Regions from separate parts of the Lysinibacillus canaveralius genome, predicted to be linked through region 2. Evidence: a T-box and tRNA genes for the amino acid it is inferred to sense, from the RefSeq annotation. Region 2 holds a T-box; the other regions hold tRNA genes.
The links. A T-box is a leader RNA that pairs with one kind of tRNA and senses whether it is charged. The one in region 2 lies ahead of tyrS (tyrosine--tRNA ligase), so its partner is inferred to be a tRNA-Tyr.

Region 1 (6,248 bases), 1.2 Mb from region 2:
ATCCGCTTCATATTGGCTTGCTAACCGGGATTTACACCGTTTCAATGAACCTGTCAGCCGGTATTGGTGCAGGAATCAGCTATCCCGTTGCATCAGGATCTAGCTGGCAGATTGCTTTAGCGTTAGCTCTTGTGGTTACAGTAGCTGCTCTCTTCTTTTGGATTCCTCAGCTGCGCGGAGAAAAGGTAACATTAGGAGAAGGCGCTTCAAATAGTAAGGGATGGTCTTCTCTCATCCGTTCTCCTATTGCGATTGCCGTCATGCTGGCAATGGGGCTGCAGTCCTTTATTTTCTATACAACAGCAGCATGGATTCCAGAAATCTATATCGCACAGGGAATTGATGCAAACAAAGCAGGCTGGCTTGTCTCGGTATTACAGTTTGCCCAAATTCCAATGACTTTCCTGACACCAATAATCGCTGGGAAAATGACCAACCAACGACCTATTGTGGTCATATTCACTATCTTTTACTTAATCGGCTTTACAGGCGTGCTTATGGAATGGACCGAATATGCGTTCATCTGGATGATCTGCCTAGGCTTTGCCGGCGGTTCTTCTTTCAGCCTTGCTATGATGTTCTTTACACTGCGGACAAACACAGCCTATGCAGCTGCGGAACTCTCTGGCTTCGCTCAGTCGATTGGTTATCTACTGGCCGCAATTGGTCCGATTGGCTTTGGATTAATCAAGGATATGACGGGTGATTGGTTCATACCGAACTTTATTTTTATTATAATTGCCATTTCTTTGTTCTTTTCGGCATATATTGCAGGGAATAACCGAATAATCGACAATTGATGCAAACATACGTACTTATTTTATGATATAATTGCGTATTATATCTAAAGGAGAAAAGTATGTTTCGGAAACGTCGAAGAAAGAGAAAAAAACGCACTCCATACTTGCAGTTGCTACTAATTTTGATTGCAGGAGGTATTGGCTGGTACTATATTAGAACCCTTGAAGGGATTGCTGGCGGAATTGGCGTCTATGTATTTATAGGAATTGCCTTTAAGTTCTGGCAGTATTGGCGGGAGTCTGCACGCCTTCGAAAAGCTGATATTGCCGAGGTCGATCGAATGTCAGGCGAGGAGTTTGAACGTTTCCTAGGTGAATTATTTAAACGTCGCGGCTTTAAAGTATCCTATACTGCGGCAAGCGGGGATTATGGGGCCGATCTCATTTTAAAAGATGGGCATGATGTAATTGCTGTGCAGGCAAAACGTTATTCTAGCTCGGTCGGTGTGAAAGCTGTGCAGGAGATCATCGGTGCTGTCAAGATGTATGATGCTACAGAAGCATGGGTTGTAACCAACAGCTATTTCACAAAACAAGCGATTAAGCTGGCGGATATCAACGATGTGTACTTGGTGGACCGAAAAGAATTAATTGATATGATTTTGGATAAATAGCTCTCCTATAGGAGGGCTATTTTTTTGGGGGTTTCAGAGTATATGGAAAATCTTATTTGCTTTGACAGCCCTTTTTGTAAGAGGTACAGATAATATCCACGGGGAGAATTCTATTTTTATGTAATATTTCTCAATAAGTAAGCACAGAAAGCTAGAATTTATCTCATCGTGTATTACCATTTCCATTCATAGAAATACTAAATGAAAACCTTCAAGGAGGATTTCGATGCCATACTTACAGACGCGAATGGACTATGCCATAACACTTTTTCAAACAGCAGAATATGAAGAAGCCAAGATCTTATTTGGCCGGCTTTTAAAATTATGTAAAAAAGAATCACAGCTAGAACATATAAGACCTTGCCTGTACCGGCTTGCATGTATTGCCTACATACGCGGAGAAATACAGAATTTCCATGAGATATTTACAAGTTACCAAGCACATAGGCAGCAGGAAGCGGACACTAATCGGGACGTAGAGTATCACGTACTGTTAGGGATTGAAAAATTGTCGCGTCAGTATTATGAAGAGGCAATTACTGCATTCACCTATGCGCTGCCGCTTGCAGAGGAAAGAAAGCTGACAGAGCATAAAATTACGACTCTCCTCTATATTCAAAGGTGTCATATTCTTCTTGGTCAATCACAGCTCTCCCTTAAAATAAGTGATGAGCTTTGGACAACCTGTCGGGAGGAAATCCAATCAAATATCGGTCATTTTTTCCATTACTTGTTAAATCGTGCAGATACACTTTACGCCTTGGAATACCTAGAAGAAATGACTGAGCTGCTTGAAGCCTGCGAAGCTTATGAAGATTTTCAGATTATGCCAAAAGAATATGCTAAAACTCTTTTAACACGTGCCAAGTTCCATATGACCAACAAAGATTCCCGTCCTGCGATGCTGGCTTTAGAAAAGGCAGTAAAAATTGTTGAAGGACAAGAAGATATCAATTTACGCAGCGAAGTATACGAAATGTTGATTGATCATTATGAGCGCCGTGGTAAAACAAAGCAGGCACTACGTTATACTAAAAAACAGGTGGCACTTCATAAAAAGGCCAGAAGAAATACAATAACCTTCGACGGATGAAGATTTCCAACATAAAGAGAGGGCCATTATGCGTGTTACGTCTAGTTGGGAGATATTATGTGTCTTTTGGAGAATAAAAAATATGCTTTCTTTTAGACTAGCACAAGGACTAGCCTTCAATTTTATTTCATGGAAATAATAAAAAAGTATGCAGCTTATCGCTGCATACTTTAGGATGACCCGTACGGGATTCGAACCCGTGTTACCGCCGTGAAAGGGCGGTGTCTTAACCACTTGACCAACGGGCCATAGCTGTGAAGATAACATTCTGTAACATAAGGCCAACCGGTTAACAGCCGATTGTTCTACCACTGAGTTACTTCGGAATAATATTATATATGGTGGGCCTAAATGGACTCGAACCATCGACCTCACGCTTATCAGGCGTGCGCTCTAACCAGCTGAGCTATAGGCCCATTACATATAAATGGAGCGGGTGATGGGAATCGAACCCACGACATCAGCTTGGAAGGCTGAGGTTTTACCATTAAACTACACCCGCAGATGAAATGGTGGGTCAGGACGGAATCGAACCGCCGACACTTAGAGCTTCAATCTAATGCTCTACCAACTGAGCTACTGACCCTTTATCAAAAATGGCGGTCCCGACCGGGATCGAACCGGCGATCTCCTGCGTGACAGGCAGGCATGTTAACCGCTACACCACGGGACCATTTGGTTGCGGGGGCCGGATTTGAACCAACGACCTTCGGGTTATGAGCCCGACGAGCTACCACTGCTCCACCCCGCGATAATATTATTTTGCTGAAGTATGTATATATTGTACCATTTCTACTTAAAAAATGGCGGAGGAAGAGGGATTCGAACCCCCGCGCGGTTTAACCCGCCTGTCGGTTTTCAAGACCGATCCCTTCAGCCGGACTTGGGTATTCCTCCGTTTAAATATTTACCTGCTAAGCCTTATAAGAAGACTTTGAGCTGTGTAACTAGACGTTTTTAGCCGTCTGAGGTCACAAAAGCTCTTTAAGATGGCGGCAGAGGGGATCGAACCCCCGACCTTACGGGTATGAACCGTACGCTCTAGCCAGCTGAGCTACGCCGCCAGGATCTTTAATTATATGGTTGGTGGAGCCTAGCGGGATCGAACCGCTGACCTCCTGCGTGCAAGGCAGGCGCTCTCCCAGCTGAGCTAAGGCCCCATATATTTTCAGTCATATAAATTTGGATGGTCGGGAAGACAGGATTCGAACCTGCGACCCCTTGGTCCCAAACCAAGTGCTCTACCAAGCTGAGCTACTTCCCGTACATTCATTGGCGCGCCCGACAGGAGTCGAACCCATAACCTTCTGATCCGTAGTCAGACGCTCTATCCAATTGAGCTACGGGCGCTAATTTGTAATATGAATGGTCCCAGAATAAACGAATTGGTAAGGTAGTCACCTACCTCAGGATTGTAAATCCTGTGCGTCGCTATTTTCCCTAAACCGATATATACAAAGTGATGAGCCATGAAGGACTCGAACCTTCGACCCTCTGATTAAAAGTCAGATGCTCTACCAACTGAGCTAATGGCTCATAAAAAATGGCTGGGGTACTAGGATTCGAACCTAGGCATGACGGAATCAAAATCCGTTGCCTTACCGCTTGGCTATACCCCAAAATATACTATAGAACCTACTGTTTAAAATGAATGGGGCGACTGATGGGAATCGAACCCACGAATGCCGGAACCACAATCCGGTGCGTTAACCACTTCGCCACAATCGCCACTATATTATGTAAGTAAAAATCAAGAAATAAAAAATGGCAGGGGCAGTAGGAATCGAACCCACACCAAAGGTTTTGGAGACCTCTATTCTACCGTTGAACTATGCCCCTATCAAAATGGTGGAGGGGGACGGATTCGAACCGCCGAACCCGAAGGAGCGGATTTACAGTCCGCCGCGTTTAGCCACTTCGCTACCCCTCCGATATATAACATTTATGGTGGAGGATGACGGGCTCGAACCGCCGACCCCCTGCTTGTAAGGCAGGTGCTCTCCCAACTGAGCTAATCCTCCAAAAAAAATAAGCGAAGCGACGTCCTACTCTCGCAGGGGGAAGCCCCCAACTACCATCGGCGCTAGAGAGCTTAACTTCCGTGTTCGGTATGGGAACGGGTGTGGCCTCTCTGCCATCATCACTTCACTACTGCATGGATGCAATGGCTTCTGCGCTGCCACAGGATGTGGCGTTCTAGCAGAAGTTCCGCTGACTTCCGTGCTTCTTTGAAAGAAACTTATTCCTTCAAAACTGGATAAACGTTTCATTGTGCAGCACACAAAATTTGGTTAAGTCCTCGACCGATTAGTATTCGTCAGCTCCATATGTCGCCATACTTCCACCTCGAACCTATCTACCTGATCGTCTTTCAGGGGTCTTACTTACTTGCGTAATGGGAAATCTCATCTTGAGGGGGGCTTCATGCTTAGATGCTTTCAGCACTTATCCCGTCCATACATAGCTACCCAGCGATGCCCTTGGCAGAACAACTGGTACACCAGCGGTATGTCCATCCCGGTCCTCTCGTACTAAGGACAGCTCCTCTCAAATTTCCTACGCCCACGACGGATAGGGACCGAACTGTCTCACGACGTTCTGAACCCAGCTCGCGTACCGCTTTAATGGGCGAACAGCCCAACCCTTGGGACCGACTACAGCCCCAGGATGCGATGAGCCGACATCGAGGTGCCAAACCTCCCCGTCGATGTGGACTCTTGGGGGAGATAAGCCTGTTATCCCCGGGGTAGCTTTTATCCGTTGAGCGATGGCCCTTCCATGCGGAACCACCGGATCACTAAGCCCGTCTTTCGACCCTGCTCGACTTGTAGGTCTCGCAGTCAAGCTCCCTTGTGCCTTTACACTCTACGAATGATTTCCAACCATTCTGAGGGAACCTTTGGGCGCCTCCGTTACCTTTTAGGAGGCGACCGCCCCAGTCAAACTGTCCGTCTGACACTGTCTCCTGCCCCGATGAGGGGCATGGGTTAGAATTTCAATACAACCAGGGTAGTATCCCACCGACGCCTCCTCCGAAGCTGGCGCTCCGGGCTCTCTGGCTCCTACCTATCCTGTACAAGTTGTACCAAAATTCAATATCAAACTACAGTAAAGCTCCACGGGGTCTTTCCGTCCTGTCGCGGGTAACCTGCATCTTCACAGGTACTATAATTTCACCGAGTCTCTCGTTGAGACAGTGCCCAGATCGTTACGCCTTTCGTGCGGGTCGGAACTTACCCGACAAGGAATTTCGCTACCTTAGGACCGTTATAGTTACGGCCGCCGTTTACTGGGGCTTCAATTCACAGCTTCGCTTGCGCTAACCGCTCCTCTTAACCTTCCAGCACCGGGCAGGCGTCAGCCCCTATACGTCACCTTACGGTTTTGCAGAGACCTGTGTTTTTGCTAAACAGTCGCCTGGGCCTATTCACTGCGGCTCTCTCGGGCTTTCACCCTACCAGAGCACCCCTTCTCCCGAAGTTACGGGGTCATTTTGCCGAGTTCCTTAACGAGAGTTCTCTCGCACACCTTAGGATTCTCTCCTCGACTACCTGTGTCGGTTTGCGGTACGGGTACCTCCCACCTCGATAGAGGCTTTTCTTGGCAGTGTGAGATCAGGAACTTCGTCCATACGGACTCGTCATCACAGCTCAACGTTACAGTGTGCGGATTTGCCTACACACACGCCTTACTGCTTGAACAGAGACAACCAACGCTCTGCTTACCCTACCCTACTGCGTC
Region 2 (11,197 bases):
ATTCTTTCATTATATGCTAACTTTTTCTTTGTAGTCAATATCATTCGATTGTAGGGATAGCTATGGCGAAAAAGATTAAAGTGAACATCCATGAATTAACTAAACAAAAAGGGATCTCCCTTCGAGAATTGTCTCGATTAACAGATATACGTCATGCCGCTTTAAGTGAGCTAGCCAATCAAAAAAGGCAAAATATTAATTTCCATCATATCGAAAAAATTGCAGAAACATTAGAGATAGAAGATATTCGAGAAATTATTGACCTGATAGACATAAAAGATTAAAAAAGTCGCCTCCAGTGTTGGAAGAAGCGACTTTTTTTATCGTCATTATTAATAAAATTGTATACAACCTTTTGTTCAAACCCCGTTCCCTCTATATGGTTAGCGTAGAGCAAGAGTACCTTTTTTGTCTTTCTTATTGTTTATCGCCACGAGCATTGGCAGTATCATTTGTTTTTTATTATTTCCTACTCTTACTACCCTTGCCATGTAAAAAGTCATCTCGCATACTTCTCACGCTTTTTATTGTTTAGTAATACTCATTGATGGCACTGCCTTCATGATATTTGATTCTGGACATGGCTTGACTTTATTTTATCAACAAATTCTAATTTCTCTTTTACTCTCCTGTTATGAGCCGTAATTCTATATTCTTATTGTTTTAACCACAAAAAAAACCTTGAAAGATGGTTAGCCAATCAAGGTATTAAAAATACTTCTCTAATTTTCACTCCTTCAAAATCTTGTTTGCCTATTTTCTTACTAGTTAAGACACTATCGCTTTGTTGCAATCAAGTAGTAGTGAACTTCTTTATGTTATAATGTTTTTAGATATTCTATTTCTTCATCTGTCCATTTTTTATGAATCAACTCACAAATTTGATCAGAGAGAGAGAAAATCTCGTTCCACTCTGAACTTTTTTTTATAGAAGGACTGTCCCATACTTTTATTTGATCTACCAAAAAGTATACACTTTGTAATTCCCGACATTTCCCTAAAATTTCCTCATCTATAATTCCTTCATTACTTAGTCTATCAAGAGTAAATTTACTTAAGTAAGCTGGTGCCTCTATTGCAAACTCTTCAAGAAGATAATACTCAATTAACTCATCTGACAATGTTAAAACATTAGAATTCGAATGTTTTAAGGTCTCTAAAAGTAGTTCAAATGATTCTCCAATTGTTATCACAATTTACTCCCCTTCTTTAATCAATTTGTATTGCCTTACCTTTATCGTCAATGGTAGGAACATAACCATCCTCTATTTTATATATCTTCACTTTTTTTGTTTGTCCATTTGAAAATCCATAGTATGAACCTTTATGGACGCCTCCACCACCATGATAGAACACACTTCCATCTGGATTAGTGAACTTCCAACCAGAACCATTTCTACCGTAAACACCTTCTACCCAATTTGGTCCTAAAGTTGACTTAACTTCACTTTTAGTACTTCCATACAACTTTTCAGGGTTCGTAATAATGTCGTCAAATGACGTAGGTTTCCATTGAACATTTCCATTCCCATATTTATCTTTAAAATAATTATTCCAGTCTTGTCCAGATACTGGATTCTCTGCTCCAAAATCTACTTTAGCTCCGCTGACTGGCTTATTATTACCCGTACCCTTATCAACGGTCTTCCCTGTGCTCTTCACATCATCAACAGCCTTACCTGCATTCTTCGCAGCACCTGCAACGTCCCCAGCCTTATCCAATAGCTTCACAGGTTTAAAGAGGAAAGAACTCAACGCCTGAAAATATTCACTATTTGATGCATTCGGGTCAAGGATAGTTTTCATGTCCTCTGCAAAGAAATCATACGTGGCCACAGCATATGGCGCCAGTCCGTCCGGTGTACCTGAGCCATTTCCCCCAAGCACCTTCCGCATGCCTTCATAGGTGATCTCTTCCTTCGCCGAATAGGTACCAGGTGAGGACGGGCTGCTAACATCCATGCCTTCTGCCTGCTTGGCCAGTGCAGCATAGATTTCCTCCAGATCTGGATCGCTGCTTTTGCTTACCTGCTGCACCGTTTCGCTTGTTTGATTGCCTGGTGATAGGTTCCCTAAGCCGAGCATCACAGGGCCATACGTTGGGTAGGACTTTTGCGCAAATCCGCCAAAGCCGAATCGGATTGGCGCCATATTGGATAAGGAAGCCTGCAGCATCAGAATAAGCTGATTCTGTTCATGCAGCGCATAGGCCACACTGCCGACTGGTGCCTGCTGGGCAGCTATCGCCATGCCCAGGCTGGAGCGGGAAGCCATCGCAGACCAGGTATCAGCTGGGAAATTGACATCTGTCAACCCCGCCTGGAACAGCCCTTCGATGTTTTTCACCCATTCCTTCATCGACTGAATACTTGTTTCGATGGGGAGCAGCTGTGCCGTCTGCGTGCTATCAAATGTATGTAGCGCCTCTACCGTATCATCCCGCTTTGTTTTGGCATCCGCGATACTTTCATGGACAAGCGTATCATCGAGCTTCGGCAGGCCGACAATATCGGCTACCTCGTCCATAATGGCATTGGCTTCGTCTGTCAGCGCTGTCGTGATATCAGCGCTCGCTGTGAGTCCTTCCTCCACCGTTGTTTCGAGAAATTCTTCTACGATATGCCCATCATCCATCGGCTCTAATGACGAGAGTGCCTGCTGGGCCTGCTGGAGGATTGTATTGAACTCCTCTTTAAACGATAGGAAATACTGAAGAAAAGGAAGATGGCAGGACGTGTAGAAGTCGCGGATTGCCTGGCCGCCCTCCCCTTTCAGCGCCTCCTCCATGTTCGTCAGTTCCTCTACTGCCTTCTGGATGGCGGTCATTTCCTTTTCCAGCCGGTTCATTCGGTTGATGTTACGGGTCAATCCATCTTGGAGATGATCGACATCCAATACCTTCATTATATCACCCACTCCAATTTGTCTAGAAGTATTTCCACAGTCTTCCTTACTTGTTTCCAAAATAGCTGTACTTTCCCTTTAACATAGGAAAACCTTGAAAAGCAGAACGCTGTCCAAGGTAAATAATAACCATATTATTACATAATAAGGAACTTCTCTAAAACCGCTTTTCATCCTATTTTTTCTTATACTATTCCATCTAATTATGCCTACAGAATGCCCTGAAATTATGTAACATATCAATCATTTTTCCAGCGAACAAAAGTGAAAATATTCTTATTTCAAACTGTTTCCAACAAGCCAATTCAGCCTAGTCCCATTAGCAAATAGTTATTCTTTTTAATGGATATATAATCCAAATCTATATGGGAAAGTGATACAATGATGAGCAGAATGAAAACTGCTAGAGTATCTCTTGCTTCCCATGTACTATGAAACTCTCTATCATACAAGGAGGTTTATTCATGACAACCGATCAATTCAATACCATTACGGATGCCCTATTACAATCCTGGTCCTTACGATCAAGCTCCAAATGGACAAAAGACAATCCAGCTAAGGGGCAATGTGGTGTCACTGCATTAGTCGTAAACGATCTATTTGGAGGAGACATAATGAAAACAAAGCTTCCCGGCGGCTGGCATTTTTACAATGTTTCAGGCGGTAAGCGCTATGATTTTACCGCCTCTCAATTTAACGAAGATCTCATTTATACAGACACCCCCTCTAACCGGGAAGAAGCCTATGCGGATACGAATGAAGGGCAGTATCGCTACTTGAAGCAGGTCTGCAGCTTATACGTATCCCTTCTTGTCTGTTCAGACGGGATAACTAGCGAATATTTTTATAATTGACAAATTCTCAAATGCGATTATAATAGACAACAATATCTGCATAACGAAGATTTGTTTCGACATTTCGGAGTATAAGAGTAAAAGCGATGAAAAGAACGAGTAGTGTTGATGGAACTTACAGAAAGCGGCCGGTTGCTGAGAGGCGCAAGGAAAGTCAGCATGAATACATCTTGGAGCTGCGTACCGAAACATAAAGTAGGCTACGCCGGAGTTGCACCCGTCATCCATGCAGGAGGTATCGCATTTTGGCCGTACCGAATGAGGAGAGTTATGTGAGTAGCTCTCGAATAAAGGTGGTAACACGTTCCTGCACGTCCTTTAGGGTTTTCCCTAAAGGGCGTTTTTTGTTTTACTCTTATAGAGCTTGCAATATTAAATTATTTAATATTACAAGGAGATGTTATTTATGTTTTTAAAACCAAAAGAGCAGTTGGAAATCATTAAAAAAGGTGCCGATAAAATTGTCGATGAGGCCGAATTACTAGTAAAGCTGCAGCGCTCTTATGATGAGCAGAAGCCGCTGACAATTAAACTCGGCCTGGACCCTTCTGCACCTGATATCCATTTAGGTCATGCGGTTGTGCTGCGTAAGATCAAGCAAATGCAGGATCTTGGCCATCACGCGGTCATTTTGATTGGTGATTTCACTGGACGTATCGGTGATCCGACCGGCAAAGCAAAGGGTCGGGTTGCTTTAAGTGATGAAATGGTGATGGAAAATGCAAAAACATATTGCGAGCAAATCTTCAAAGTGCTGCATCCAGAAAAGACGACGGTCCGCTTCAATAGTGAATGGCTTTCGACCTTAACGTTTGAAGAAGTAATCAAACTGGCGGCAACAACGTCCGTTGCACGGATTTTGGAGCGCGATGATTTTCAGAAACGCTACAAAAACCAGGTCCCGATTGGCATCCATGAATTCTTCTACCCGCTTATGCAGGCATATGATTCAGTCGAGCTAAAAGCCGATATCGAGCTCGGCGGGACAGATCAGACGTTTAATATTCTGATGGGGCGTACATTGCAGAAGCATGTAGGAATGGAAAAGCAAATCGCCATTTTCATGCCGCTTCTTGAAGGGCTTGATGGCGCAGAGAAAATGAGTAAAAGTCTAGGTAACTATATCGGGGTGAACGAAGCACCGGAAGTAATGTTCAAAAAGATAATGGAGGTTCCAGATCATTTAATTATCAAATACTTCGAATTGGCAACGGATGAACACCCAACTGTTGTCAATGGCATAAAAGAGCGGCTGCTGCAAAACGAAAATCCCCGTAATCTCAAGCTTGAGCTGGCGCAGATCATTACACGTCTATACCACGGGGATGAAGCGATGAAGGAAGCCCAGCACTATTTCAAGACCGCTTTCCAGAAGAAGCAGATTCCTGCAAACATCCCAAGCCTTTTAGTTGAAATCGACCAGGAGCTGCTGCAGGACGTGATTCCCCAGCTGATCGAGATGGGGCTTGTGAAAAGCAAAAGTGAGTTTGTTCGATTACTGAAGCAAGACGGCGTCTCAGTAAATGGGGAGAAATTAAATACGGAGGAGCTTTCCCGTGTCCTTATGAACGGCGATGTACTGCAAATTGGCAAAAAGCGATTTGTGCGGTTTGAAAAATAAACTCTCTTTCATTTGAAGGCTTTGATCCAATTAAAAAGCTGTCCACAAAAGTCATTCGACTTTTGTGGACAGCATTTTTCATTCTACATTTTTTTAGCAACAAGGGTAAAGCTTTTATCCTCTCGTGTCTCAAGGGAAAAGCTGGCGCCTCTTCCTTCTGATACGCCAAGGACAAGCTGCATCCCTTCCCACATCGGCATCATCGATTCGTGCATATAGTACGGGACATCCCCTATATGACCGATCAGCTTTTCTTCCCTCCCCTCGTAGCTTTCCCATTCTACAATGATATTACGGTTTGCGAAAACTCGTATCACTACTTTGATGAATGGAGAAAGAAAATTACTCTTTCTATTTCAATGAAAATACGTATATTTATCACTCTTCCTGAGACGGTTATATAGATATTTTTCTGCGCCCCTATTGATTTCCCAGCTCTTCTTTTTCTATTCTTTATTTTTGGTTTTCGTATGGATGATTCTATATGGGATTCACACTATTTTTCTATTCTTCTTCTTTTCGGAGTGGAGACCCTTTCGCGCCGCCTAACGTTTCGGCTTAAAAATTCATATAATAATTTATAGATTAAACACTACGCATTGGACTGATGGAGATGAATGAAGCTCAAATTAGTGCTTGGCTTGAGGCTATTGGCACGACCCTATCGGCAATAGGAAGTACCCCTTCCAAGATTTTGCCGGCTTCCGTATTAAATGATTTAAATCTAATCGGCAATGTACTGCAGGCAGTGGGAAGCGGTATTATTCCTGAAGATGAGGAATACCTCGATCAAGTCGGGAGTAAAATTCAGGCATTAGGCAATATCGTCACAATTCAAGGCTTTTTTGTAGAGGACCAGCAGACGAGCCAGCTCCTGAATACCCAGGGAAACCTCATTCAGGCATTAGGTGGAGGGGTTAGTTTAGACTTTGAGAATAATCAAACGGTAAATGAAGCATTAAATAATATTGGGAATGCTATTCAGATCATCGGCAATGCATATCAGGCCATCTCGATTAACTATCCATCCAACAGTAAAAAGGCGCAGGAACTCAATACAATCGGCAGCTGGATCCAAGCTGTGGGATCCGTTCTTTCTGCTCTAACGGTGGATAGTTCATGAGGATGACTATCCATCTTCTTTGGATGCCTTTTAGCTAATGACTTTCCTCCAGCTTATCCCCTCTTTCAGAGTTTTTCTTCCATGTTTTTTTGCGTTTATCCTCCTCTCTTTTTACACCTATCAGATTTGCCAAAATAAAATGACCCCCAAGCCTAAAATTTTTGTTTTTCATAGCAGAAAGAGCAACAGACGTGTTTCCATAAGAAAGTCCTGGGTAAGCTAAAATTAGAAAGGAGAGGAAGTAAATATGCCACGAAAACTGATTTCAGCTATCAAAGAACAATCGCTCCCGTTAAATGATCAAAGTTTGGACAAGGTATTAGAGGCAATTGGAAATGCCCGAATTGTCATGATTGGGGAAGCATCACACGGTACATCGGAATTTTATTCAATTCGTGCTGAACTTTCAAAGAGATTAATCAATCAAAAAGGCTTTAATGTAATTGCTGTAGAAGGAGATTGGCCTTCTGCTCAGGCAGTAAACCGCTATGTTAAAGGCTATGGAAACGAAGAAGAATCAGCAAGGGACGTACTGTTGAAATCCTTCAACCGGTGGCCGACATGGATGTGGGCAAATGAAGAGATAGAGCAGTTTACGGAATGGCTGAAGGAGAAAAACACATTATTAGATAAGAAGGTCGGTTTTTATGGTATTGATCTATACAGCCTTTATGAATCCATTGATGAGGTTCTTAACTTTTTATCGGAAAATCCTCAGTACAACGTAGATCTGGAACATGCACGGAAGGCATTCTCCTGCTTTGAACCTTACAATCGAATGCCAGAGCACTATGCTCTTTCTGCCGCCCGTTTTACAGAAGAATGTATTAGCGAGGTATCGAGCTTGTTGAAGTCATTGAGAAATCATGAAGAGCAGTATCCGGACAAGCATGAAGAGGATTTGAATGTCATCATGAATGCGCTTGTCGCCAAAAATGCGGAACTCTATTACCGGGAGATGATGCAGGACGCCATTTCGTGGAATACGCGCGACCAGCATATGGTTGAGGCGGTTAATGAATTAATCAAGTACCACGGAGAGGATGCAAAAATCATCATTTGGGAACATAACACCCATATCGGGGATGCTTCTGAAACCGATATGAAGAATGAGCAAATGATCAATGTCGGTCAGCTCATCAGAGAGCAATATGGAAAAGACAATACATTTGCTATCGGGTTCGGCACGTATGAAGGTACTGTTATCGCTGCGGACAGCTGGGGAGATCCTTTGAGAGTAATTGATGTACCGCCAGCGAAATTAAATTCATGGGAAGGCCAGCTGCGTGCAGCCGGTGAGGAAAACAAGGTGCTGCTTTTCACAGAAGATAATCGAGAATTGTTTAATGAGTGGATTGGTCACCGCGCGATTGGTGTTGTATATAATCCCGAATTCGAGGCATATGGAAACTACGTACCTTCTCGAGTCGGCAGCAGATATGACGCTTTTATCCATATTCATCAATCAACGGCTTTACGGCCTTTAAAAGAGTAGCTGATAGAAGCCTCACCTTCTCTTTCTCAGCCTCATTGTTAACCTCATAAATACCCTTCAAAATATGGTATCGAGTTAAATCTTCATACCATATTTTTTGATGTCTCTCTTCTTGTATAAGCAAGCCCCTTTGGTAAGGCAAATAGCATATAATGTATGTATGAAAATAAATAGAGTAAGGTAGGAAAATAATGAGGATTTCAAGAGAAACATTAGAGAGCCAGCAAATCTGGATATACGCAGCTGCACTTTTAGTTGGAAGTATTGTCGGTATAGCAAGCGAATCTCTCGGAAATCGACTGGAGATATTGATATCACCTTTTATCGCCATATTAATGTATAGCATGTTCACGCAAATACCGTTTTTAGCGTTAAAGAAGACGATACATAATGGGAGATTTCTAGTTGCACTGCTCATCGGAAACTTTATACTTGCCCCGCTTGTTGTCTGGGTTCTGCTCTTATTGTTTCCCCAGACATCAGCTGTATTAATCGGTGTTTGTTTAGTATTACTTACACCATGTATTGATTACGTCATCGTCTTCACGCAGCTGGGGAAAGGGGATGAAAAACTAATGCTGGCAGCAACCCCAATCCTTTTAATCGTTCAATTGCTCCTATTACCTGTTTATTTATGGCTGTTTCTAGGAGAAGGGATTTCACAAATCGTTCATATCGAGCCATTTATAGAAGCGTTTCTGCTGTTGATTGTTATCCCCCTCCTTTTAGCGCTCGGGACACAGCTGTGGGCTAAAAAACAAACAATAGGAAAGCAGCTGTTTCGAGCAACTGGCTGGCTCCCCGTTCCGTTTATGGCTTTCGTATTGATCGTGGTTGTAGCTTCACAAATTCCAAAAGTATATCACGATTTTGAAGTAATTATTGGGGTCATACCAATTTATATATCATTCCTAGTAATCATGCCTCTTATCTCTCGGCTGCTCGTTTCAATCTTTCAATTAAGTATTGGGGCAGGACGGGCTCTGGTTTTCAGTACAGGAACTCGAAATTCTTTAGTCGTTCTTCCATTAGCTTTCGCCTTACCTGATTCGATAGCTGCGTTGACCGCTGCTGTCATTGTGACACAAACGATTATTGAATTGGCTGGTGAGTTAATTTATATTAAATTGGTTCCTAATTTGATAGTAAAGGATAGCCCAGACAATAGAAGGATGAGTTAAACGAATGGAGATTGATTTTCTCTAGTGCCTGGTTGCTTGCTATAAACAAAAATCCAATCCGTTAAGTTTTATTAAAAGTCAAGTTTTAATTATCTATACGTATTCTAACAACAGAATATAATGTTAAACATTATGGTTGTTCAAGACGGATTCCAACAGGGTTTCGTCTTTTTATTTTATTAGCAATTATTAAATGGCGAAATTTAGTTGTTAAATAGAGCGTTTATTTATTGTAGTTTTATAAGAAGGTTGATCATTTTTAAAAATTGGATTATCAACTATTTCTTTTTATTCAACAATCGCACCCGATTGTTGAATAGCTGGACTAATTAGAAAATCCACTCAAAGAACTTTGCAAGAATGAAAAGTGGTACTCCAACGAGTAATAAGCCAGCATGGCCCAAAACATGAGAAAAGAAAGTCATTCGTGCTGCTGAAATGCTCTTGATTAGGGAGCGTCAAAATTTGTTGAAGCTAGCTCTTGCTCAAAGGTAAAAAGTGGTGTTTCGTCGAATATAATAAAATATCTATCCAAGGTTATATAAAGGTTAGTTTAACGATTGTTGTGTTTGGCGGGGAAATACTCTTATGGATAAAAGAACTCGTTTAAATGAACATTAGATGTCACATCCCCTCGCCCAAAATGTCTAAAACTTTCATCGATCTCCTAAAGGGAGGCAATTTTATGTTCCTAGGATGCCGTTTAACGATAGCCTGTTAAATTACTTAGGACTGTACTCGTGTTTTATTGCCATTGAAGCTAACATATGCCTTGTCTAGAATTCTCTGGTTGCTGTTTGGAAATTTCCAAGATTAGATGAAAAGGGGAAACAAAGTGAAAACAAAATGGCTTTTGAGTAGTAGTGCCGTGATGATGGGTTTGTTGGGGTTGGCAGGAACCTTTATTCCCGAAGAAATTTCAAAAATATTAGGGATTGACCCTTCACCCATTACTCTGATTCTTCTGCAAATCATCGGAGGACTATATTTAGGGTTCGCAATGTTGAACTGGTTTACACGTTCTGCCCTGATCGGCGGCATCTATAACAAACCTGTCGTATTGGGAAATCTGATGCATTGCATCGTTGTCTTTTTTGCCCTAGTCCGGCAGTTGGCGGAGCAGTTTCATTTCATATTCGTTATTTTGACATTAGTTTATCTTGGGTTTGCCGTCTGGTTTACATTGGTTATGCGTTCGAATCCTTTAAGCAATCAATCAAAAATGTCTGTCTAACGCATAGTAGACGGGGATTTATATGGGGGTCTCTCTTTTTAAGTTCACTATGCTGAACTAGTCTTTTGAGCAACCCTTAAGTATATTAAAACGACAAAAATTCCTGCTTTTATATTGAAAGAAGGAATTTTTTTATTCCATTATGAGAATTTAAGTTAAAGATTACATGGTATCTAGCGGTTTAACTTTTTAAAATAATGATAAATCTTTTCAAGATTTCAGACTGTTGACAAACGCTTTCATACATCGTTGCTTGCCTTGCTCGTCCACTCATGAACTTAGGTTCTATTCGTGTCTTCACTCGTCGGCGCGCCTCGTCTGGCAAGCGTTTTCAAGACAGGCTGAGTAAAACATACCTTTATAAAACTACTTGAAAAAACGTAAAGACAAAGTCAAAAAGTTACTTTGTCTTTACTCTGAAATCTTTTCAAGATTTTTTATTTGTTTTCCCTTTGTTTTAAAGAGATGGGTTATGAATTTAATAACAAGTTAAAGACTTTCGAAAAGAATGTCTTAAGTTTAATCTAGATACTTTGATCTCGTTCAACAATCTGGCCCTATTACTGAAAAGACACAATTCCTTTTACAAGAATTGCGCTCGTTTATGGTATAAAAAACGTTTCTTTGTAGGGCATATTAAAATAAATGAACTGATTACATAATCTGATCTTGCAAGTAGGTTCTATATATCAATTTCTATTTCTTTGATAAATGAGAGAACTGCTTTTCTCATTTGTTCTAATCCAAGTTGTTCTATAGGAAAGTGGCCAGCTCCTTCTAAGATC
Region 3 (11,197 bases), 2.1 Mb from region 2:
CTTATCCGGAATTTCTCCTAAAATATTACCAATCCCAGCGAAGTCCGCCATCGTGTCAATCGGCTCGCCATGCCCAACCGTAATGAAACCGCGGATATTTTCACTCACCGCCAACATCATATCTTCCTCTGCTACTAGACGGTAAATATCATCGCCTGCTTCCTTGTAGTATTCTTCAGTGAATTGTACAAGAGCATCTGGGTCGACCGTGTAGATTTCGTTAAATTTGAAAGGACTCAAATCAAATTTCTTAACCAGTTCTGCACGAAAATCAGTATCACTATAGGCCAGTTGATAAACAGTTGGCTGTGCAGCATTAATGGTATATACTCTTTCAAATTCCTGATCAAGGAGTTGCTGCATTTGCTTCGTATTGCCGCCTAACGAGTGACCAAGACCATACTTTTCTAAACCTATATCACTATCTTTGGTTTTATTCTCTATAATAGATGTGACTTCTGTTTCAAATAATTGTGCATCACGATATTGCCCATTATTCTGCCCAACAAAAATACCAAATGTATTGTACATCCAGTCCTCCGGGCGCCAGTTATCTTCTTCTTTCATTTCGCTGCCGCGCGCGATGGAGTACACTTGATTGACTCCTGTACCTTCATCGAAAAAATGAACGATCGTCCCATCAAATCCATTTTCCCCGATTTCCAGCTTTTTACTGTAATCACTTGAATGATATAACTGGATATCAACCGTCAATTCTTTGCCGGTTTCCTCAAAATATATTTGCTTTATCGCCTCTTCTGACAATTCGCCGTATTCCAAATCTACAATTCGTCCACGCAGCTCATCTGAAAATAGAATTTCTTCCACAAAATCACCTCTCTCTTATTAAGGATTGAAACGAACGGAATGGAAGATTTTTTTTGCCCGCTCTCTTTCTTCGGTTAGATCGAGATTGCATTCTTCCGTTTTGCTTATGCATGTAGAACTATACTCTAGACCTATTGCTTTATCGGTAGTCTGGGATTTTATATAGCCGAGAAAATGCAGGTAAAATCCATTTTTGTCATTACTTATATCCTGTCTATATTCAGCAAAGTAGATATCATTATCCCCTACTGTATATTTTTCAAAGTCTTCAGGTGTTACTAATTTTTTGGAGCCGATTAGCAATTCTAAATTTCCTTCTATCCATTCGGTAGCTTCTCGGTCATCAAAATTTCCTACGACGGAATAGCTGTAGTTCTCTTCTTTTCGTTCCTCACCAAAAAGAATAGCTTCATACTTTGTATCACGATATTGATAATACGTCTGATCCATCACTGCATTCACTGGGTAAAGCATTGTATAGCCGCCAACACCTGATTCAAAAGTATAGTATCCCTCTTCCGTTTCTTCCTTAGAAGAAATGAATTCCTTCGTGAAATCATCCTCTAAAGCTGCTGTTTGAATCTTCTCCGCACTTGAATTAGCACTTGAGCTAGTATCTGAATTGTCATTTGTTTTCATTGCCCCACACCCTCCTATTAATAAAGTCACTGCAAAAAGAAATGGTAAGTAGCGTTTCGCCAAGATGGTGCCCCCTTCTGTGTTGATTAAACCTAATTTTATTTAAATGATATTTCTTCTTCCTTATTGAAAGAAAGCAAAGCTCTTCATAGTAGTCATCTCGATGTTGGTAATACAGCTGACTCATTACTGCATTCACCGATCATAGCTTCATGTATTCATGAACTTCTGATCTCAACTCTACGTATTTTAGAAGAAGGAAGACAACCCTTTGTAAAACCATCCTGCAAGACCATTGTTTGTATTCCCTTTTCCAGAAGAACATTCTCCCTATGCCATGTCATGCAGCCACCCCGAAAAAAACAATTATAAGGAAGAATTGTAAATAACGTCTATTAAGGATGCATCCCTCTTATCATCTAAAATTTGCCTATTAATAATTTAGCAGAGAATGGCGCTGTAAACGATATAGTAGAAGCAAATTAATGCTTTCCATCTAGACGCATTCGTTCAGTAAAGGAAAATTTTCATGCTAATTAATATTACTTATTACGGACATTTCTCTTCCTCCTATCGACGAAAAGCCCTATTCCTTTCATGCGCTCCTATTTGCTTATAAAAGCGTCCTTAAACCCGGGGTCTCATATGGCTAAAATAAAAAAACCCTCTGAAAAAAGGGTTCCTTTCACTTACTATTGAGTTATTCCTCAAACTATTCTCTGTTAATCAGTTCATTAATTTTCCGATTCATTTTTTTAGCCTCCAAGCGGTTGTACAGATAAAAGAGAAACCAAACAAATGTAAAGATCAATATATTTAACAAAACTACTGAAATAATCAATGACATAGAATTGGTTGGAATCCAGTTCAAAGAAAAAGCGACGAGGAAGAAGACCGTTAAGCCAACAACAAAATGGATGAGGGATTGCTGGAAGAATGACAAGCGTTCTATTTGATATACAAAAGCTGGTGATGCACAGGCGACCCCTACAATCATAGATCCTACTGCCTGACGCGTAAAATCAGCCATCACAGCATCTAAAAATACCGCTCCGCCAAGCCAGTAGCCAATAAGATTGACGAATACAAAAACCGTACATCCCCAGCTGACTCCAGATGCGAAATATTTCATAACCCACATATATTAAACCCCCAATCTCTCTTTAAATTGCTTTCGATAATTTCGGGTAATAACTTCACGGAGCCCTAATGCCAGCTCAAGCTCCATCGTCCCATTGAAGGAAGCTTCGACATGCTTTATTTTTCGGAAATGAACAATCGCTGATTTCGAAATGCGAATAAAATCACTGCCAAGCTGCTGCTCTAGTTCATATAAAGGTTTATTTACAATATACCGATTATTATCATCATCATATAAAACGAGTTCACGCCCTTCTGTTCGAATCAAAATAATAGAAGCCGGTTCAAGGATATATGTCTTATTATCCGATTGGGCTGTTAATATCTGTTCCTCCCCTTCACTTTGTAAAAGTGAAATAGCTGCCTGTACTGCCGGTGAAAGCTTTGATACATGAATTGTCGCATATGGCTCCTTATACGTAGGATCTATCCTCACCTCTACCCGCACGATCATCCCCCCTCGCAAAAATTATATCATACATATTTATCCATAAAATGCATGTTAAACCGCTATAAGGCATCTTACACACCCGTTTGGACATCTCACTCAAAATGCATTGTTGCCGCTGTCTCTGTTGTATATATTTATCTCAAATAAAGGAGGAGATGAAGAAATGGAAAACAAAATCGTGACAGTCAATCACCTTTCCATTCAGTATAAAACAACGATTGCTGTTCAAAATTTATCCTTTTCCATAAAAGAGCAAGAAATCTACGCCATCATCGGACCGAATGGAGCTGGAAAAACATCAACAGTAGAATGTATTGAAGGGTTAAGAATGCCTAGTTCTGGCAAGGTATCTGTGCTCGGGGTGACTCCCCACTTGAATCGGAAGAGGATATATAAACAGATGGGCATTCAATTACAGGAGGCTGATTACCCTGACAAAATGAAAGTGAAGGAGCTATGCATTTATTTTTCAGCTTTCTATGACCACCCGGCAGATTGGCGTCTTTTGCTAAAGCAGCTGGATTTACAAAAGCGTGAAAATACTCTTATCAAAAAATTATCGGGAGGGGAAAAGAGGAAACTCTCTATCCTATTAGCCTTGCTTCCAAAGCCAAAGCTGCTTATTTTAGATGAATTGACCACTGGGCTCGATCCAGAGGCAAGACGGATGATGTGGCAAAGCCTGCTCAATATCCGCAATGCAGGAACTACCATACTTCTCGTTTCTCATTATTTAGATGAGGTTGAACACTTAGCAGATCGCTTGCTGTATTTAGTAGACGGTCATAAACAATTTGAGGGGACATTAGAGGAATTCCGCCAGTATGCAGAAAATCAGATAACCCCTTCTGAGCGGAAGCATAACTTGAATTTGGAGCAGCTGTATCTATTAGTTTCCCCTAAAAAAGGAGCACTATTATCGGAGGTAATGAAATGACGAAAATTTATCATACTTTTATGATTGAAATGAAATTATACACACGTGATTTTTTCAGCTTCTTTTTTACGTTTGCATTTCCTTCATTGCTGCTATTACTTTACGGAAGCATTTATGGCAATGAACCGACTGTTTACTTTGATGGCTATGGAACAATTGATGTATCTATTCCTGCCTATTGTGCCATGATTATCGGTGTAACTGGCTTGATGGCCTTTCCGCTGACACTCGCTCATTACAAAGAACATCAAATCTATAAACGATTGGACGCGACGCCTGTTGGAAAAGGCTTTGTTATTTGGATCCAGACAGCGGTAAATATCATCATGACACTTCTCGGATTTTTACTATTATTTATTGTAGGGAAGCTTGCTTATGATGTGGAGTATGAAGGGGAATTGTGGGCTATCAGTATTGCGATTTTACTTTCTATCGCCGCTATTTTTTCAATTGGTTTCCTCTTTACATCTATTGCTCGAGACAGCAAGATGACCAATCTATTATGTTATCTTTCTTATTTTCTCATGTTGTTTTTATCCGGAGCGACCATGCCAAAAGAGATGTTTTCGGATACCTTATTATCTATCTCCAAATTTCTGCCCCTCACCTATGTAGTCGATCTTTTACAGGGAACTTTTAATGGAGAGGCGTTACATGAATATAACTTTGAAATTGGCATGCTAGCTGGTATTTGTCTACTTTGCTCTTTAATGGGGGCTATTTTTTACAAAAGGAAAAATTGGGCGTAATTGCAGTGAAAGGCGATATGGCTGCCCCTTCCTCATAGTTAAGCTCTGATGAAATGTTCCCTCCTCTTTGGACTGTATCATCTTTTCTCCAAAAAAGGCGACTCTTATTCAAGAGCCGCCTCGGAGTGAAGACAAAATCGTTTCATGACTTTGTCTTCATGTCTTCTAAGAAACTTTAATAAAAAGGCGTTTTTACCCAGCCTGTCTTGAAAACACTTGCCAGACAAGGAGTATCAACGAGCGAAGACGCGAATAGAACCTAAGTTCATGAGGGAACGAGCGAAGCAAGCAATGCTGGATGAAAGCGTTTGTCAACTGGCTGAGGTGGCTCTTATTTAAGAGCCGCCCATCAAGTCTAAAACCCATTTCTTCACATCTACAAGCCGGTTTGATGGCGGTTTCTCTATTTCGCCCGTAACAATGAGCGGAACCACAGAATCCACACGATGGAGAGAGCCATGCGCACCACCGCCCGCATGATCATGACTATGTTTTTCTATAAACTCGTAAGAAGGCTTTGCATCTACGATAATTACCTTTCCTTCTTGTGAATGAAGTGCTCCATGCAGCCTTGCAAGCGCATCAGGGTACGTATGATAATACAGGGCTCCCTGTTCATCCTTCTTTACATCCAAAAGAGACAAATCACCATCCAAATGCCATGATTGGCCGTACTCATCGATAGTCGGCCCGTTTGGTGAAAATGTAAATTGTTCTTCTCCCTTTGGTTTCACAACATAATTAATTTGCTGATCACTCCAGGCAATAAAACCAATTCGTTCATCCTTTTTTAAAATATCTAATACTTCAGAAAATGGAATTTGCTCATCATGCAGATAGATATATGCCATCCTCTCATTAATGGCAATAGCCAGCTCTGCATTCTCTTTTCCGTTCTCCCAAAACGTATAGTCCTTCAACACATCATTTAAATCAATTAAAGCTGTCTCCTTCTCTTCCTTTACCGATGATTGACCGCTATCACCTAGGACAATCCATGTTACTTCCTGAATGGCTTCCTCCCACGATTCAAAATGATTGAATAGCTCTTGAAGGCCTTGATCTGCCTTCTCAATTCCTTTTGTATCTTTAGGACCATTTTTGTGTATAGAGGCATCGGCATCAGGAAAATAAGCTAGGGTAAACATCGGAAGCTTATTTTGCTCGAGTATATACTTTAGCTCATTTACTGTGAAATCATTATTGACACCCATTCGCTTCCAGCTGAATTTATACCGATCGTTCTCTGGATTATATTGAGATAACGCACCAAGTGACAATAGCACTGGTCCATTCACCTTTATCTCCTTCGGCAATAGCTTTGCAAAAGAGAGCAGCTTCGGTACATGTAATTCATGCTGAGTGCTTCCCCGGTATAATAGGCCATTAATGGACGCCGATTGCAATTGAGCGTTTGCCAGCTCTTCGTGAATCGTCTGCACATCCTTACTTAGATGCGATTCATTAAGGCGAATCACACTATCGGCTGCTACATTCTTTATACCGTTGTCCCACATTTCCCTTATACCGCTTCCATAGCTGACCATGCGATCCTCATCCTCTTTAAACCAAATCAAGCCCGGAATCTTATGACCATTTGTATAAGTTCCCGTTAACAAGGTGCTATCAATAGTTACAGACATCGTCGGATAAGAGCTAATAAATTCTGGATAAAAATCTCCATTTTTCATTAAAAACGAGAAAGCAGGAGCCCTTCCCTCCTGAATTGCCTTTTGTAGGGGCTCAGTCATTAACGAATCCACTGTGACCAAAACAACCGGTTTTTGCTGCGTTGTAATGGGAACGCTATTTAACTTTTTAGTCGGCGACATGGAAATAGCGAGAGCAAGTCCTCCACAAATAATAATAACTAAAATAAAAGCAATAAGTATTTTTCTTTTCATTATAGTCACCTATCTTCCATTCATCAGTAGTAGTATGGTGATTACAAATGAATACATGCTTTCGTGAAGGTAAAATCTTTTGCCATTATTTACGAAAAGAAAAAAGAACCCCTGAATAATCAAGGATCCCTTGGCACTTTGATACCATTAATCAGGGTCGAATCGACAATCTAGAAGGAACTCGATTTTGAGCGGTACTAAAACCGTCTAATATCAAAATTTTAATACATTGCTATCGTTTTTCACTTCACATTACTCTTAATTTTTATGCGAGAGTATTAGCCCTTGGTGTCGGGAGACATTATTTAGGTCAGATATTAAATCAACCATTTAAAGAAGAAACACAACAGATACAAGAGCCGGTTAAAAAGGAATTTAAAACTACCGAAGAAAAGATTATCTAAAATCAAATCTTGTACTAAATGCTGTTATACGTTAAAATAGAACCTGGTGAAAACATAAAATGGTGATTAGGTAAGACCTGCTTTTTTGCTTTTATATGATTTTATTTAAGTATAAATTATGATGATTGATTTCTTTGTATCGAGTGCAAAGACGTTAGGTAGCATCTCAAAAACCTTTTAATTAAAAGGTTTTTAAGGTGCTACCTTTTTTTAATGACAGCTAGGAGGAGAATGGTTATGGCATTTCATAAACCACAAAAAATTGCAGAGATAACGATAGAAGCAGGGGTGACAAAGACAAAACTTCCTTTTCCCCATTTGTTGCTGCTTGGATTTTTAGGGGGAGCATTTATTTCATTGGGTTATTTACTAGATATTCGTGTCATAGGTAATTTGCCAGCGGAATGGGGGAGTCTTGCTAACTTAATCGGAGGTGCCGTATTCCCAATTGGGCTTATTTTAATTGTCCTTGCTGGGGCAGAATTGATTACAGGAAATATAATGTCGGTATCCATGGCGTTTTATGCAAAGAAAATATCTCTAGGGAATCTCGTACATAATTGGTTTTGGGTCACTTTAGCAAATCTAGTTGGAGCTCTTTTTGTAGCATATTTCTTTGGTCATGTGGTGGGTTTAACTGAAACAGGCCCATATTTGGATAAAACGGTGGCAGTGGCACATTCAAAAGTAGATGAAACCTTCCTACAAACCTTTATATCAGCGATTGGTTGTAACTGGCTTGTATGTCTAGCAATTTGGCTGGCTTATGGAGCAGATGATTTTATCGGGAAAATTGCCGGCATTTGGTTCCCAGTCATGGCCTTTGTCGCGATTGGCTTCCAACACGTTGTTGCCAATATGTTTGTGATACCAGCAGCGATTTTTGCAGGACAGCTTAATTGGATTGATCTTATTGAAAACATCATTCCAGCCTTCCTAGGCAATGTTGTAGGCGGGGCCCTTTTTGTTGGATTGTTGTATTTTTATGTTTATCAGAAACAAGATAATCAAGTTCAGAAACTTCCTAAGAATTCTTAGGAAACTGACATATAAATATTTAGAAAACCCTATTATTTTAAATTGACGCTACGATAATAGGCTGGTTCTCTTAGGGCTACTTCAATTTTTGCTTACTAAAGTTGGAGTAGTCCTTTGCTTTGCCTTCCCTTATATAATTGAATTTCTAATGCTTCTTCCTCGGTTCAGTGCACACGATTCTTAATTATTCTGTCGTGCAAAAGAAAAATAAAAAAAACTCCACAGAATATACTGTGAAGTTTACTATAACCATGTTTCTCGTTAGTTAAGATACCGGTGGTCGGGGTCGAACCGACACTCCAGAAGGAACACGATTTTGAGTCGTGCGCGTCTGCCAATTCCGCCACACCGGCATGGATTGGAGCGGAAGACGAGGTTCGAACTCGCGACCCCCACCTTGGCAAGGTGGTGTTCTACCACTGAACTACTTCCGCAAATTATTAAGATAAAAAAAAACCGGATGTCCGATCAAAAAAATCTGGAGGCGGCTACCGGATTTGAACCGGTGATAAAGGTGTTGCAGACCTGTGCCTTACCACTTGGCTAAGCCGCCGTAAAAAGAATATTGGAGCGGAAGACGAGGTTCGAACTCGCGACCCCCACCTTGGCAAGGTGGTGTTCTACCACTGAACTACTTCCGCAAATGGCTGGGGTACTAGGATTCGAACCTAGGCATGACGGAATCAAAATCCGTTGCCTTACCGCTTGGCTATACCCCAATAATATAATATGCAAGTTATTTAAAAAGTAATGGGGCGACTGATGGGAATCGAACCCACGAATGCCGGAACCACAATCCGGTGCGTTAACCACTTCGCCACAACCGCCATTATAAGGAATTTACTTAAAAGGATGGGGCGACTGATGGGAATCGAACCCACGAATGCCGGAACCACAATCCGGTGCGTTAACCACTTCGCCACAATCGCCATTGTATTGTTTAAGTAAAATTCATGAAATAAAAAAACTGGCAGGGGCAGTAGGAATCGAACCCACACCAAAGGTTTTGGAGACCTCTATTCTACCGTTGAACTATGCCCCTAAAATGGTGGAGGGGGACGGATTCGAACCGCCGAACCCTAAGGAGCGGATTTACAGTCCGCCGCGTTTAGCCACTTCGCTACCCCTCCAAATGGTGCCGGCGATAGGAGTCGAACCCACGACCTACTGATTACAAGTCAGTTGCTCTACCAACTGAGCTACACCGGCATTTTGGAAATATGGTGGGTCAGGACGGAATCGAACCGCCGACACTTAGAGCTTCAATCTAATGCTCTACCAACTGAGCTACTGACCCATATTTTATAAAGAATGGCGGTCCCGACCGGGATCGAACCGGCGATCTCCTGCGTGACAGGCAGGCATGTTAACCGCTACACCACGGGACCATTTGGTTGCGGGGACAGGATTTGAACCTGTGACCTTCGGGTTATGAGCCCGACGAGCTACCGAACTGCTCCACCCCGCGACAATGTTATTAAGATGGTGGAGGATGACGGGCTCGAACCGCCGACCCCCTGCTTGTAAGGCAGGTGCTCTCCCAGCTGAGCTAATCCTCCATCTGGTTATTTCTTATGATTTTAATAAGTGGTGACCCGTACGGGATTCGAACCCGTGTTACCGCCGTGAAAGGGCGGTGTCTTAACCACTTGACCAACGGGCCAATGTAAAACGTCTCTAAATATAATCTGGCGGAGAGTAAGGGATTTGAACCCTTGAGACAGTGTTACCCGCCTACACGATTTCCAATCGTGCTCCTTCGGCCTCTCGGACAACTCTCCAAGAAGAATGGCTCCGAAGGTAGGACTCGAACCTACGACCAACCGGTTAACAGCCGGTTGCTCTACCACTGAGCTACTTCGGAATATTTTTATTGGAAGCCTAGCGATGTCCTACTCTCACAGGGGGAAGCCCCCAACTACCATCGGCGCTAGAGAGCTTAACTTCCGTGTTCGGTATGGGAACGGGTGTGACCTCTCTGCCATCATCACTAGACTCTTAAAAGACAAGATTTATTATAGCATATTCTATGCTAATTTCAAGTGTTTTTTATTAAAAATCCACAGTTTTTCTTGTTCTTTCAAAACTGGATAAACGTTTCATTGTGCAGCACACAAAATTTGGTTAAGTCCTCGACCGATTAGTATTCGTCAGCTCCATATGTCGCCATACTTCCACCTCGAACCTATCTACCTGATCGTCTTTCAGGGGTCTTACTTACTTGCGTAATGGGAAATCTCATCTTGAGGGGGGCTTCATGCTTAGATGCTTTCAGCACTTATCCCGTCCATACATAGCTACCCAGCGATGCCCTTGGCAGAACAACTGGTACACCAGCGGTATGTCCATCCCGGTCCTCTCGTACTAAGGACAGCTCCTCTCAAATTTCCTACGCCCACGACGGATAGGGACCGAACTGTCTCACGACGTTCTGAACCCAGCTCGCGTACCGCTTTAATGGGCGAACAGCCCAACCCTTGGGACCGACTACAGCCCCAGGATGCGATGAGCCGACATCGAGGTGCCAAACCTCCCCGTCGATGTGGACTCTTGGGGGAGATAAGCCTGTTATCCCCGGGGTAGCTTTTATCCGTTGAGCGATGGCCCTTCCATGCGGAACCACCGGATCACTAAGCCCGTCTTTCGACCCTGCTCGACTTGTAGGTCTCGCAGTCAAGCTCCCTTGTGCCTTTACACTCTACGAATGATTTCCAACCATTCTGAGGGAACCTTTGGGCGCCTCCGTTACCTTTTAGGAGGCGACCGCCCCAGTCAAACTGTCCGTCTGACACTGTCTCCTGCCCCGATGAGGGGCATGGGTTAGAATTTCAATACAACCAGGGTAGTATCCCACCGACGCCTCCTCCGAAGCTGGCGCTCCGGGCTCTCTGGCTCCTACCTATCCTGTACAAGTTGTACCAAAATTCAATATCAAACTACAGTAAAGCTCCACGGGGTCTTTCCGTCCTGTCGCGGGTAACCTGCATCTTCACAGGTACTATAATTTCACCGAGTCTCTCGTTGAGACAGTGCCCAGATCGTTACGCCTTTCGTGCGGGTCGGAACTTACCCGACAAGGAATTTCGCTACCTTAGGACCGTTATAGT

Region 1: it encodes a tRNA-Tyr, which carries the amino acid that the T-box ahead of tyrS (tyrosine--tRNA ligase) is inferred to sense. The anticodon was not compared.
Region 3: it encodes a tRNA-Tyr, which carries the amino acid that the T-box ahead of tyrS (tyrosine--tRNA ligase) is inferred to sense. The anticodon was not compared.

What each region holds. Positions count from the first base shown of each region.
Region 1 is NZ_CP154840.1:152,606-158,853, reverse strand. Features, by position in the region: gene AA0Y26_RS00850 (CynX/NimT family MFS transporter) at 1-800, shown strand, start outside; gene AA0Y26_RS00845 (restriction endonuclease) at 860-1,414, shown strand; gene AA0Y26_RS00840 (hypothetical protein) at 1,641-2,507, shown strand; tRNA gene AA0Y26_RS00835 (tRNA-Glu) at 2,684-2,755, opposite strand; tRNA gene AA0Y26_RS00830 (tRNA-Ile) at 2,847-2,923, opposite strand; tRNA gene AA0Y26_RS00825 (tRNA-Gly) at 2,936-3,009, opposite strand; tRNA gene AA0Y26_RS00820 (tRNA-Phe) at 3,018-3,093, opposite strand; tRNA gene AA0Y26_RS00815 (tRNA-Asp) at 3,105-3,180, opposite strand; tRNA gene AA0Y26_RS00810 (tRNA-Met) at 3,184-3,258, opposite strand; tRNA gene AA0Y26_RS00805 (tRNA-Ser) at 3,312-3,404, opposite strand; tRNA gene AA0Y26_RS00800 (tRNA-Met) at 3,498-3,571, opposite strand; tRNA gene AA0Y26_RS00795 (tRNA-Ala) at 3,592-3,667, opposite strand; tRNA gene AA0Y26_RS00790 (tRNA-Pro) at 3,695-3,771, opposite strand; tRNA gene AA0Y26_RS00785 (tRNA-Arg) at 3,781-3,857, opposite strand; tRNA gene AA0Y26_RS00780 (tRNA-Lys) at 3,971-4,043, opposite strand; tRNA gene AA0Y26_RS00775 (tRNA-Gln) at 4,052-4,126, opposite strand; tRNA gene AA0Y26_RS00770 (tRNA-His) at 4,160-4,235, opposite strand; tRNA gene AA0Y26_RS00765 (tRNA-Trp) at 4,273-4,346, opposite strand; tRNA gene AA0Y26_RS00760 (tRNA-Tyr) at 4,354-4,437, opposite strand; tRNA gene AA0Y26_RS00755 (tRNA-Val) at 4,453-4,528, opposite strand; rRNA gene rrf (5S ribosomal RNA) at 4,540-4,655, opposite strand; rRNA gene AA0Y26_RS00745 (23S ribosomal RNA) at 4,795-6,248, opposite strand, start outside.
Region 2 is NZ_CP154840.1:1,315,993-1,327,189, reverse strand. Features, by position in the region: gene AA0Y26_RS06505 (helix-turn-helix transcriptional regulator) at 63-284, shown strand; gene AA0Y26_RS06500 (hypothetical protein) at 819-1,193, opposite strand; gene AA0Y26_RS06495 (ribonuclease YeeF family protein) at 1,210-2,904, opposite strand; gene AA0Y26_RS06490 (hypothetical protein) at 3,369-3,758, shown strand; T-box leader at 3,836-4,080, shown strand; gene tyrS (tyrosine--tRNA ligase) at 4,165-5,379, shown strand; gene AA0Y26_RS06480 (DUF779 domain-containing protein) at 5,463-5,696, opposite strand; gene AA0Y26_RS06475 (DUF6944 family repetitive protein) at 5,993-6,502, shown strand; gene AA0Y26_RS06470 (erythromycin esterase family protein) at 6,750-7,997, shown strand; gene AA0Y26_RS06465 (arsenic resistance protein) at 8,189-9,178, shown strand; gene AA0Y26_RS06460 (multidrug DMT transporter permease) at 10,050-10,412, shown strand; gene AA0Y26_RS06455 (alpha/beta hydrolase) at 11,095-11,197, opposite strand, start outside.
Region 3 is NZ_CP154840.1:3,766,981-3,778,177, forward strand. Features, by position in the region: gene AA0Y26_RS19050 (DUF6792 domain-containing protein) at 1-828, opposite strand, end outside; gene AA0Y26_RS19055 (hypothetical protein) at 847-1,530, opposite strand; gene AA0Y26_RS19060 (DUF3021 domain-containing protein) at 2,180-2,608, opposite strand; gene AA0Y26_RS19065 (LytTR family DNA-binding domain-containing protein) at 2,612-3,061, opposite strand; gene AA0Y26_RS19070 (ABC transporter ATP-binding protein) at 3,222-3,995, shown strand; gene AA0Y26_RS19075 (ABC transporter permease) at 3,992-4,744, shown strand; gene AA0Y26_RS19080 (alkaline phosphatase family protein) at 5,080-6,648, opposite strand; gene AA0Y26_RS19085 (formate/nitrite transporter family protein) at 7,290-8,090, shown strand; tRNA gene AA0Y26_RS19090 (tRNA-Leu) at 8,362-8,443, opposite strand; tRNA gene AA0Y26_RS19095 (tRNA-Gly) at 8,450-8,524, opposite strand; tRNA gene AA0Y26_RS19100 (tRNA-Cys) at 8,570-8,643, opposite strand; tRNA gene AA0Y26_RS19105 (tRNA-Gly) at 8,657-8,731, opposite strand; tRNA gene AA0Y26_RS19110 (tRNA-Gln) at 8,735-8,809, opposite strand; tRNA gene AA0Y26_RS19115 (tRNA-His) at 8,842-8,917, opposite strand; tRNA gene AA0Y26_RS19120 (tRNA-His) at 8,944-9,019, opposite strand; tRNA gene AA0Y26_RS19125 (tRNA-Trp) at 9,059-9,132, opposite strand; tRNA gene AA0Y26_RS19130 (tRNA-Tyr) at 9,137-9,220, opposite strand; tRNA gene AA0Y26_RS19135 (tRNA-Thr) at 9,224-9,299, opposite strand; tRNA gene AA0Y26_RS19140 (tRNA-Phe) at 9,312-9,387, opposite strand; tRNA gene AA0Y26_RS19145 (tRNA-Asp) at 9,403-9,478, opposite strand; tRNA gene AA0Y26_RS19150 (tRNA-Met) at 9,482-9,558, opposite strand; tRNA gene AA0Y26_RS19155 (tRNA-Val) at 9,574-9,649, opposite strand; tRNA gene AA0Y26_RS19160 (tRNA-Glu) at 9,679-9,753, opposite strand; tRNA gene AA0Y26_RS19165 (tRNA-Ser) at 9,780-9,871, opposite strand; tRNA gene AA0Y26_RS19170 (tRNA-Asn) at 9,880-9,954, opposite strand; rRNA gene rrf (5S ribosomal RNA) at 9,970-10,085, opposite strand; rRNA gene AA0Y26_RS19180 (23S ribosomal RNA) at 10,211-11,197, opposite strand, start outside.